One region of the Absicoccus intestinalis genome, then DNA from elsewhere that is predicted to be linked to it. Evidence: riboswitches for the same ligand, from Rfam matches in the RefSeq annotation. Region 1 holds a riboswitch; the other holds the start of a gene.
The links. A riboswitch is a leader RNA that binds a small molecule or an ion and turns the genes downstream of it on or off. The one in region 1 is predicted to bind lysine.
Positions count from the first base shown of each region.

Region 2: another riboswitch for lysine. It lies ahead of lysA (diaminopimelate decarboxylase); the one in region 1 lies ahead of MOZ64_RS06505 (transporter substrate-binding domain-containing protein).

Region 1 is NZ_JALBUS010000008.1:44,487-49,636, forward strand. It holds gene MOZ64_RS06490 (M15 family metallopeptidase) at 1-950, opposite strand, end outside; gene MOZ64_RS06495 (amino acid ABC transporter ATP-binding protein) at 1,008-1,748, opposite strand; gene MOZ64_RS06500 (amino acid ABC transporter permease) at 1,760-2,485, opposite strand; gene MOZ64_RS06505 (transporter substrate-binding domain-containing protein) at 2,506-3,336, opposite strand; lysine riboswitch at 3,408-3,575, opposite strand; gene MOZ64_RS06510 (GYF domain-containing protein) at 3,625-4,455, opposite strand; gene MOZ64_RS06515 (flippase) at 4,530-5,150, opposite strand, start outside.
Region 2 is NZ_JALBUS010000001.1:160,024-165,173, forward strand. It holds gene MOZ64_RS00805 (ketopantoate reductase family protein) at 1-457, opposite strand, end outside; gene dapB (4-hydroxy-tetrahydrodipicolinate reductase) at 454-1,173, opposite strand; gene dapA (4-hydroxy-tetrahydrodipicolinate synthase) at 1,170-2,048, opposite strand; gene lysA (diaminopimelate decarboxylase) at 2,066-3,328, opposite strand; lysine riboswitch at 3,388-3,553, opposite strand; gene MOZ64_RS00825 (ArsR/SmtB family transcription factor) at 3,591-3,866, opposite strand; gene MOZ64_RS00830 (YigZ family protein) at 3,975-4,571, shown strand; gene MOZ64_RS00835 (hypothetical protein) at 4,582-4,794, shown strand; gene MOZ64_RS00840 (GNAT family N-acetyltransferase) at 4,791-5,150, shown strand, end outside.

The DNA.
Region 1 (5,150 bases):
CAATTCTTTTCAAAACAAGTCTTCGCTACCTTTTTTCCTACATAGCGTAGATGCCAACTTTCATAGCTGTAGCGTGTTACCTTTTCTTTCTCTTTGGGATAACGCAGGATAAATCCATACGAATGCATATTCTTTAAGATCCAGTTATAGCCTTTGTAGTTTTCAATTTCATTAAAAGGATGATCATTAAAGGTAATATCGACTGCAAGTCCAGTATTGTGTTCACTTTGGCCGGCTCGCGCAAAATAAGCATCGGCATAGTCTTGTCCATACGTATTGGCATTGGTCGTCCATAAATTTAATTGATAGTCATAACTACGATATCCCGAAATCGCAACGATCTTAAGATTTTCTTTTTTCCCGGCTTTCACCATTTTTTGAAAAGCGGTATTTGCTTCTTTTCGCAAATAGAGTTCATCACTGTTGCATCCAGTATCTCCTACTGTACATACACTTTGGATGGGCTTTAGATCTCTGGGTTCATATCCTTCGGGTAAGGCATAGAATTTATTGACTAGATAAGCTGGATTCGTATCTTTATGCACAAGGATCGTTTTTGAATACGGTTCTAAATCTTGATTCGTATTCACAGCCAGGATCGTTTGTTTCGCACTGGTCTTCTGTTTTTTATAGTAGGCTGCGTATCGTTTGGCCAAGGAACCATGATAATTTTCCCGATTGATCATAGCTTGAACGACCTTTGTAGGTACGCCGCCTTTTAACAACGTATTGACACCCGATGTAGATGAAATATCTAAATCACAATAACTTTGAATATATTTACCCTGAAAATCACCAGATAGCATTTTTTTCACACTATCTGTATGCGTACAGTCTTTGGCTTGGGCATATACACCAGCTGCTTTTAATTGGGCTTTCTCTGCTTTGGTGTAAGGGCCACATCCACTCAAAACCAATGCACAAAGTATAAAGAACACGACTTTTTTCATATCTCTTCCCCACTCTCGTTTTTCATTATAACAAAAAAACGTCGTATTTCTACGACGTTAACGATTGGAATAACGAGATAAGAATTGTTTGGTTCTTTCTTCTTTTGGATTGCCAAATAATTCTTCGGGTTCTCCTGCTTCGGCAATGACACCTTGATCCATGAAAACGACATAATCACTGACTTCACGAGCAAATTGCATCTCATGAGTAACCACGACCATGGTCATTCCTTTTTTGGCTAGATCTTTCATGACATCCAATACACCACCAACCATTTCTGGATCCAGTGCACTGGTTGGTTCATCAAATAAGATGACATCCGGATTCATACACAAAGCCCTGGCAATGGCAACTCGTTGTTTTTGTCCACCCGATAGCGTTGTACTTGCGGCATGAGCAAAGGATTCCATACCAACGGTTTTTAGATGTTCCATCGCAATCTTTTCGGCTTCGGCTTTGGAGCGTTTTAAGACTTTGATTTGCCCTATGGTACAATTATCCAAAACATTTTTATTATTGAAAAGATTGAAACTCTGAAAAACCATACATACTTTGGATCGATATTTCGTGACATCTAAGTCACCACCTAAGATATCTTTTCCTTCATAATAGATCTTTCCACCATCAGGTACTTCCAATAAGTTGATGCAACGAAGCATCGTACTCTTACCCGATCCCGATGAACCAATGATCGTCACGACTTGTCCCTTGGTGATTTGGAAGTTGATATCATTCAATACTTGGAGTTTACCAAAGTGTTTTTGTAGATGTTCAATTTTAATAACTGTATCACTCATTTTGATTCCTCCTAGACATTGGCTTTAAAGGACACTTTGTCGGTGTGATTTATTTTCTTTTCGACATAGTTCAAGATGATCGTTGCAATAGTGGTTAGAATCAAATAGAGAATAGCAGTTACCATATAGACTTCAATATAACGCATGTTGGATCCGGCAATCGAAGTGGCTTGGAAGTAAAGTTCCGTAACGGCAATGGCATTCAACATACAACTATCCTTGATATTGACAATCAATTGATTACCAAGTGCCGGAAAGGTATTTTTGATGGCTTGTGGGAAGATGATCTGCATCATCGTTTGCGTATTGGTCATACCAATAGATTTAGCAGCTTCTGTTTGGCCTTTATCAATGGATTGAATACCTGAACGAATGATTTCAGCCATATAGGCACCCGTATTGATAGAAATGATAAACATACCAGCCGTAAAGCCTGTCCATCCCAAAGCTGGTTTTAATAAATAATACAAGAATACGGCTTGTACCATCATTGGCGTTCCACGGAATACCCAAACATATAAACCGGTGATAATGTGACCAAGATGTTTGAAAAATCGGGTAACAGGTTTATCAAAAGGGTCAATTTCGACCGCGTGGATGGCACCAACCACCAATCCTAAAAGTAAACCCACTAAAGTTCCGACAATGGCAAATTCCATTGTTAAACGAATTCCGTAAGCAAACATGGGCCATGAATTCACTAATGTTTGCCATGCATACGCAAAATCAATTTGCATTCTATCTACTCCTCACTTTATTAGTCTTCTGTAGGTGCACGCTTAACAGCATCTTCCATCAATTTCATTCGCTCTTCTTGAGAGATAGAATCCAAAGCTTTCTGCACTTTCTTGAAGTATTTTGTTTTACGTGTTCCATTCTTTAAACCAATGGATACAGATGTATCATTATCAAATCCTTGACCATCAGCAAAATGTACAATGGTCAAATCTGGGTTGGCAGATACGATACCATTGGCAACTGGTAATTCAGCTGGAATACCATCGGCATCACCATTTTGTAGAGCAACCACCAATTCTGGATACGTTGCTTTTGGTGTCTCGTGTTTTACGCCATTGATCTGATCAATAATCGTATCATAGTTTGTATTCTTTTGTCCCATGACTTTTTGTCCAGAGAACTGTTGAATACTCGTATAACCGGCTTGTTCACTATTTGCACGAACGATCATGACGGTTTCACTTTGATAATAAGGTGTTGTAAAATCGATTCCTTTTTCACGCTTCTTATTGGCAGTCATACCGGCAACGATGGCATCAATTTCACCCGATTCAACGGCTGGTTGTAAACCATCCCAACTGATCTTCTTTACCACCAATTTCTTACCTAATTTCTTCGCAATTTTACGAGACATGACAACATCATAACCATCACAATAACCAGCTCCACTGCCTAGTTTGGAAGCTGTAGATGATTTCTTACTTTGTTGCCAGTTAAATGGTGCATAGTTGCATTCCATACCTACTGTAAATGTGTCTGAATCTGCACTTGAATTGGAAGAACCACTGCCACAACCCACCAAAGACATGCTTAAGGATGCGACCGCGATTGCCGTTAATAATTTTTTCATTTCTCTCTCTCCTTTTTCTACAAATGAAGAAAAAAGGCTATGTGTTATCTTCACATAGCCTACATGCCTTGCTTTCAGATAACGCCTCTTCTGCAACGAAGGAGTGAACTAAGTATTTCTTAGAACCCCAAGAAATAAAATTGCCATTTTATTTCTTTCGGCGATGATTACCTTTCTGAAACTTCACCGTCTGCCAACTCCATTTCATACTCTGACGCATCGCTGCCTCTATCTTCATCTGATTTACCTCAATATTATAGAACAGTGAATCATATTGTCAAGGATAGATTATGCATCTATCATACGATTGATATTATCCTGAATGATCGCATAGGCCACAATGGATAGTCCGAATATGCTTAAGATCACATACAATATGGCATTGTTGTCATACATTTCATCGATTTGATTCATGTTTTTTGCCACTTTATATACAAAATAAATACCATATATACCAAAGGTGATCATGGAAAAAATGACAACTTGTGCCGGGCTTGTTCCTTCTTGATAGCCATTGGACCGAAGCAGGATATTCGTATCCCGAGCAATGCTGTATTGCCAATAAATGGCATAGATACCACAAGTAAAAATACTAAACAAGATACAAGAAAGAATGCTTCGATGCTTGATCCATGCGGATCCATTGGTTTGTATTTGCGGATACATGGATCGACTATACAATTCGGTATGATTTAAGGTGTCCCAATCCGCCATGCCTTCCCGCCAAACATAGGTATTGGCACCAATGGTATTATTGGCTAAAAAACCATTCATTTGCGCCTTTGTATAAGGGCCATGCTGGTTTTGGTGAAGATCGATGAAAAACCATCCATCCACTTTTGTTTCCTGCGATTCGCCAAAAGATAAACTTGAAGCTTTTAGGGATTCCCAATCCGATTGTCCATCATGCCATACATAGGTCAACTCGTTGATCCGTCCCACATCATAAAATTCTTTCATTTGCGATTCCGTAAAAGGGCCTTTGGACTCATTATTTTCGACAAAATACCAATTTTGTTCTTCAACCGTTTTTTCTACTTGTATATCTACAGGTTGTCCACAATTGGGACAAAACTTTTCATTTCCATTGAGTTCATGACCACAATGCATGCACTTCATAAGAATTCCTCCTAATGCATCTATAGTATAGCATAGGTTAAACATTCCAAATGAATAATTCCAGCTAAATACATCTATCTCTGTTTACTTTTTAATTTTGCTTGAATCATTTTCAAACCGGAAATAGCCACTTCATTTTTACCCATCAGTAAAATAAGTCCATAGGATAAAACAGAAAAAATAACCGAAAATAAGATACGAAGAATGAGTGAGCCAATACATGCTTGACAGAAATAACAAATCACCATAATACTCGCACAGCCCAACAAAACAGGAATTATTTTCATCGTTCGAAATTGATCTGTCAAATCCATCGAACTTCGCTTACAAATGAGGACGACTATTCCTTCTGCCAAAACAGTAGTAATCGCTGCCCCATTCAGTCCCCATAAAGGAATCAAGATAAAATTCAAACCAATATTCGCAATGGCAGAGATGATGGTTGCATAAAAGAAGCTTCTTTCGTTTCGATTTGGAACTAAAACAGCTTGTGAATAAAAACATCCAAATACCGCAAAAAATAATGCAAAACAAAGGATACGAAGTGAGATATATCCATACGCAAATGAATTTGGTGCCAAAATAGAAAGAATATCCTTACTCAAAAAGAACAGTCCGATGATACTAGGGATAATAAATACATACAGTACATTTCGCAATCCACTTAATAAGGACATATAATTCTTTCTATCATT
Region 2 (5,150 bases), on a different contig from region 1:
GTCGTTGACAGGCTTCTTTTTGATCCGGATCATCTGGGCCAAATACCAATTCCCCCACCACATGATAGGTACATTGATTCTGTAAATAGGTCGAATCCATGCCTTGGACAATGGTACGAATCACCAAATTGTTCGGAAAGGCTTGGCGCAATTCGTCTTCGGATCGAATGCCATTTAAGGCCGAAACGATCAACGTATGCGCATCAATCGATGGGCCAGCCAAGGCTATGGCACTGTTTAGACCGGCATATTTGGTGGCAAGAAATAAAAGATCAACAGGTTCTGTTTGGGTTTCATAGTGAAAATCTACGCTTTTGCCGTTACAAATCAAGGGATCGGCTTCGTAACGTTTTTTACGTGTTTCATCCACTAGAAAGATGACATCTTGCCCTCCTTGCTCAAACAATTGGCCATACAAAGTGCCAATGGCACCGCGCCCGATCATCGCAATTTTCATGCGTGATCGACTCCTAAAAGATCGTTCATGCCATACAATCCAGCTGGTTTGTTTTCGAGCCAGGCAGCGGCTTTTAATGCGCCATTCACAAAGATCTGCCGATTGGTCGCATGATGCGTGATAGTGATGGATTCATTATCCCCAAAGAAGTGCACGGTGTGTTCCCCAGCTTCGGTGCCACCACGCAAAGCATGCACACCAATTTCCTTTTGACGCGGACCAATCAGGCCATGACGACCATAGACTTCTTTGAAGGCACCATCGGGATTCATGATTTCCAGGATGGCTTTGGCCGTACCACTGGGGGCATCGGCCTTTTGATTGTGATGGGTTTCGACCAATTCCATATCAAACGTATCTTTTAAAAGAGGAACAGCGACTTTCAGGATTTCCGAAAAGACCGCCACACCATACGAATAATTGGCCGAAAAGAAGACGGGATGGGATTTTGACAAAGTGACCAATTGTTCTTTTTGATCATCCTCCAAACCGGTCGTTCCATACACCAAGGCACAATCATGCGCTTGGACATAATCCAGGATCCAACTTAAATTATCGCGATGGGAAAAATCAATGATCATATCGGCCGTTTCGATTTGATCTAAAATATCCAGATTGGATGTATCCACATTCGCCAAGACAGTATGGCCTAAATTTTGTGCAGTTTCTTTGATGAGCGAGCCCATTTTTCCGTTGCCACCAATGATCAATTTCATGCGATGATGCCTACTTTCTTCATTTCTGCTTCCAAATGATCGTGATTTTTTGGATCCATTGGATACAGTGGCAAACGATAGCCACCCACATTTTTGCCCATCAAGTTTAAAGCGGCCTTGACAGGGATAGGATTGACTTCACAGAATAAGGCATGGATATAATCCAAGTATTTTTGTTGGATGGATAAGGATTGTTTTAAATCACCCTCCAACCAGGCTTGTACCATATCATGGGCTTCCTGGGGGTTGGTATTCGCAAAGACCGAAATCACGCCAGAACCGCCCAAGGAAAGAATAGGTACGACCATATCATCATTCCCGGAATACATCACAAAATCATCGTTGAGATAACGAGAAATGCGAGTGGCATAACTGATATCGCCACTGGCTTCTTTGATGCCACAAATATTTGGGTGTTGGGATAAGACGGCTACGGCGTGTTCACTCAATTTACATCCGGTACGACCCGGTACATTATAGAGAATGATCGGGGTATGGACGGAATCAGCAACGGTGGTAAAGTGTGCGATCATGCCACCTTCATTGGCCTTGTTGTAGTAAGGAGTGATGATCAATAAATAATCGGCACCCATATTTTCATATTTTATGCTCTTATCCACTGCGGTTTTGGTGTCGTTTGAACCCGCTCCAACCACAACGGGAATCCGATGATCGATCTTATCGATCGTATAGCGGACAACGGCATCGTCTTCTTCATGGGTCATGGTACTGGATTCACCGGTTGTTCCTAGAACCAAGATGCCATCGGTATGATTGGCCACATGGAATTCCAACAATTCACCTAATTTATCAAAATCAACGCTGCCATCTTCATGAAATGGCGTAATTAATGCAACAATAGAACCTTTGATCATTGAAAACACATCCTTTCTTATTCATCGGTTTCGAGATCGATCAAATGCGCATAAGATTCACGACGAATCACTTCACGCACTTTTCCTTGTCGGCAAAAGACAACGCCAGGCAAAGGGTTTTTATTGTAGTGAGAAGCCATGGCATAGCCATAGGCACCGGTTGTATAGGTGATCAAAAGATCGCCGGGTTCACATTTTGGTAAGGCAATGCCTTCAATCAAAATGTCACCGGATTCACAAGCTTTACCCGCAACGGTATAGATCGTATCTTTTGGGGCCTCCATTTTATTGGCAATATCGGCATTGTATTTGGCTTGATACAAAGCTGGTCGGATATTATCGGCCATGCCTCCATCCACAAAGACATAGTTTTTATTGGGTGTTTGTTTCATAAATCCTACCGTATAAAGGGTAGAACCGGCTTCGGCCACCACACTGCGGCCCGGTTCGATCAAGATCTTTTGAATGGATAGACCCAATGCTTGATTTTGTTTTTCACAATGGGAAAGAATGGTCGTACAAACTTCATCCAAAGGAATGGGGTGATCTTCGGATGTATAGGTGGCCGCAAATCCACCGCCTAGATCCAGCGTGTTTAAATGGATGTCATAGGTATCTTCTAGGTGTTTGATAAAGCCAAACATTTTTTCAATTTCGGCGACAAACGCATTTTTATCAAAAATTTGCGATCCAATATGGGCATGTAAACCATCAAACGATAGATGTTCATCTTCATCAAAGGTCTTGATCACTTCGACCAATTCTTTTTCTTGTAGTAAAGAAATGCCAAACTTACTATCGACATGTCCCGTTACGATGTATTTATGGGTATGTGCATCAATACCGGGATTGACACGAAGCAAGACATGGATCGTATGATCAATAGTCTGACTCATTTCATGAAGCATTTGCGCTTCCATCAAGTTATCAACAATGATGGTACCTACGCCATACGCCATGGCCATTTCCAATTCATCCTTGGATTTATTGTTGCCATGAAAATAAACCTTGGACATATCAAAATCAACGGCTTTTGCGGTATACAGTTCGCCTCCGGATACGACATCCAAACACAAGCCATATTCTTTGACCAATCGCAACATGGCTTTGCAGCTAAAGGCTTTGGACGCATATAAGATTCCCGTTTCCATCGTATGGGATCGAAACAAGGTCGCAAATTCCTGTAAACGAGATCGTAATTGATCTTCATCATAGACAAACAAGGGTGTTTTATATGTTTTTGCGAGAGTATCCACTCTCACGCCACCAATTTCTAACATCACTTTCCTCCTTCATACAAAAAAACCAGTAAGAGCTATCTTACTGGTTACATAAAAGGCAATCAGATAGCTCTCCTACCAAAGGTAGACAGTCTTACAGATCTTCTCTGCAAGCCCACCACATATCCATGCCTGCATATGTAGTTCGGCAAAATCGCTACCATAGAAAATCAACATCTGCCGACTCCCTTCCTATGGTGTCTTTTTTGCGCCTCTATCGTTTGAACCTAGTGTATCACTTTCGTTGATCATTGTAAATCATTCACTTTGAAATGATCACATTCAGATGATGCACGACATCTTCTAAAACTTCTCGATTCACAGAATAAACCACATTTTTTCCTTTTCGTTGTTGCTTGATCACACCGACTTCACTCAATACTTTCATATCATGCGATAAAGTGGGTTGTGTCACTTCAAATAAAGGTAACAATTCATAAGCACAATATTCTCTTTCCATCAATCGATCGACAATTTCCAATCGCTTTGGATCCGATAAAGCTTTTAATACCCGTGTTGTTTGTGCATAGGATTCCATTCTCTCACCTCGCTATCGGTCTCAAACTTCTTTTAACCATATAATCATATTTTTCTATGTTTCCTAAAAAAAAGGACAAAACGGTCCTTGGCATGGTAGAATCAGTCTATGAGAATCATGGAAGATGTGACCCATACCATCGAAATCAAGAAGAGCAAATTCATCACCTATTTGCATCGAACCAATGACGAACAAGAAGCCAAAGAATTTTTGAAACAAATCAAAAAACAACATCCCCAAGCTCGTCATTATTGTACGGCAATGATCATTGGCAACATTGTGCGTTCCAATGATGATGGAGAACCCAGTCAAACAGCTGGTCATCCGATGTTGGATGTCTTATTACACAACCAGATGGAAGACATCTTTGTGGTCGTGGTTCGATATTTTGGTGGCATCAAATTAGGAACAGGCGGCTTGGTTCGCGCCTATAGTTCCAGTGTCAAAGAAGCCTTGGATAAAGCCACCAAATCCGAAACCAAACGATTGGAAGAATACACCATTACGTTTGGCTATGATCTGATTGGTAAGTTGGATGCGTATTTTCGTACCCATGAAATTGAGATCACATCCAAAGAATACAACGAACAAGTGACGTATCAATATGTAACGGATCGGGATATCACACCCGATCTACAAGAAATGTCCAATGGATCGATTCATCCCATAGCCATTGGTCAGATGGAATGGGAAACCCCCATCTAAAGGAGAGTCTATGCGATTTTTTTATACTTATATCCTATTGTTTGCCCTCATGATCCTTCTCATTCAATTCTTGCCTTTCTTATTGCCCGTTTTATTGGTCCTTTATATCGTTTCGCTTATATATGGTGCTTGGCAACAAAGAAAGAAAACGGTCCAATCAGAAAAACGCAATCCGGATGCGATCGATGCCGAATATACGGAACACGATGAGGAGGACCAATGATATCCACATTTACCAATCAGACAGAGGATATCCAGCAACTTTTGGAAGTATCGATGATCCAATGGGAACCTCATCAAATACAAGCTTGGATGATGCATCAATGCGATCCTCATCATTTATATGGCTATTGGCAAAATGATCATTTGATCAGTTTGATCCAAACCATACCAACCAAGATCCAATTGGGCGATCATAGGGTTTCGGCTCTTGGAATCTGTTTAGCTTGTACCCATCCCAATCATCGGCAACACGGCCATTTTAAGGCTTTATTAAAAGTCATATTGGAACAAAGCCACTACAATCATGTGTTGACCTATTGTGTAACGGATTTTCCGCAATTATTCGAAAATTATCGT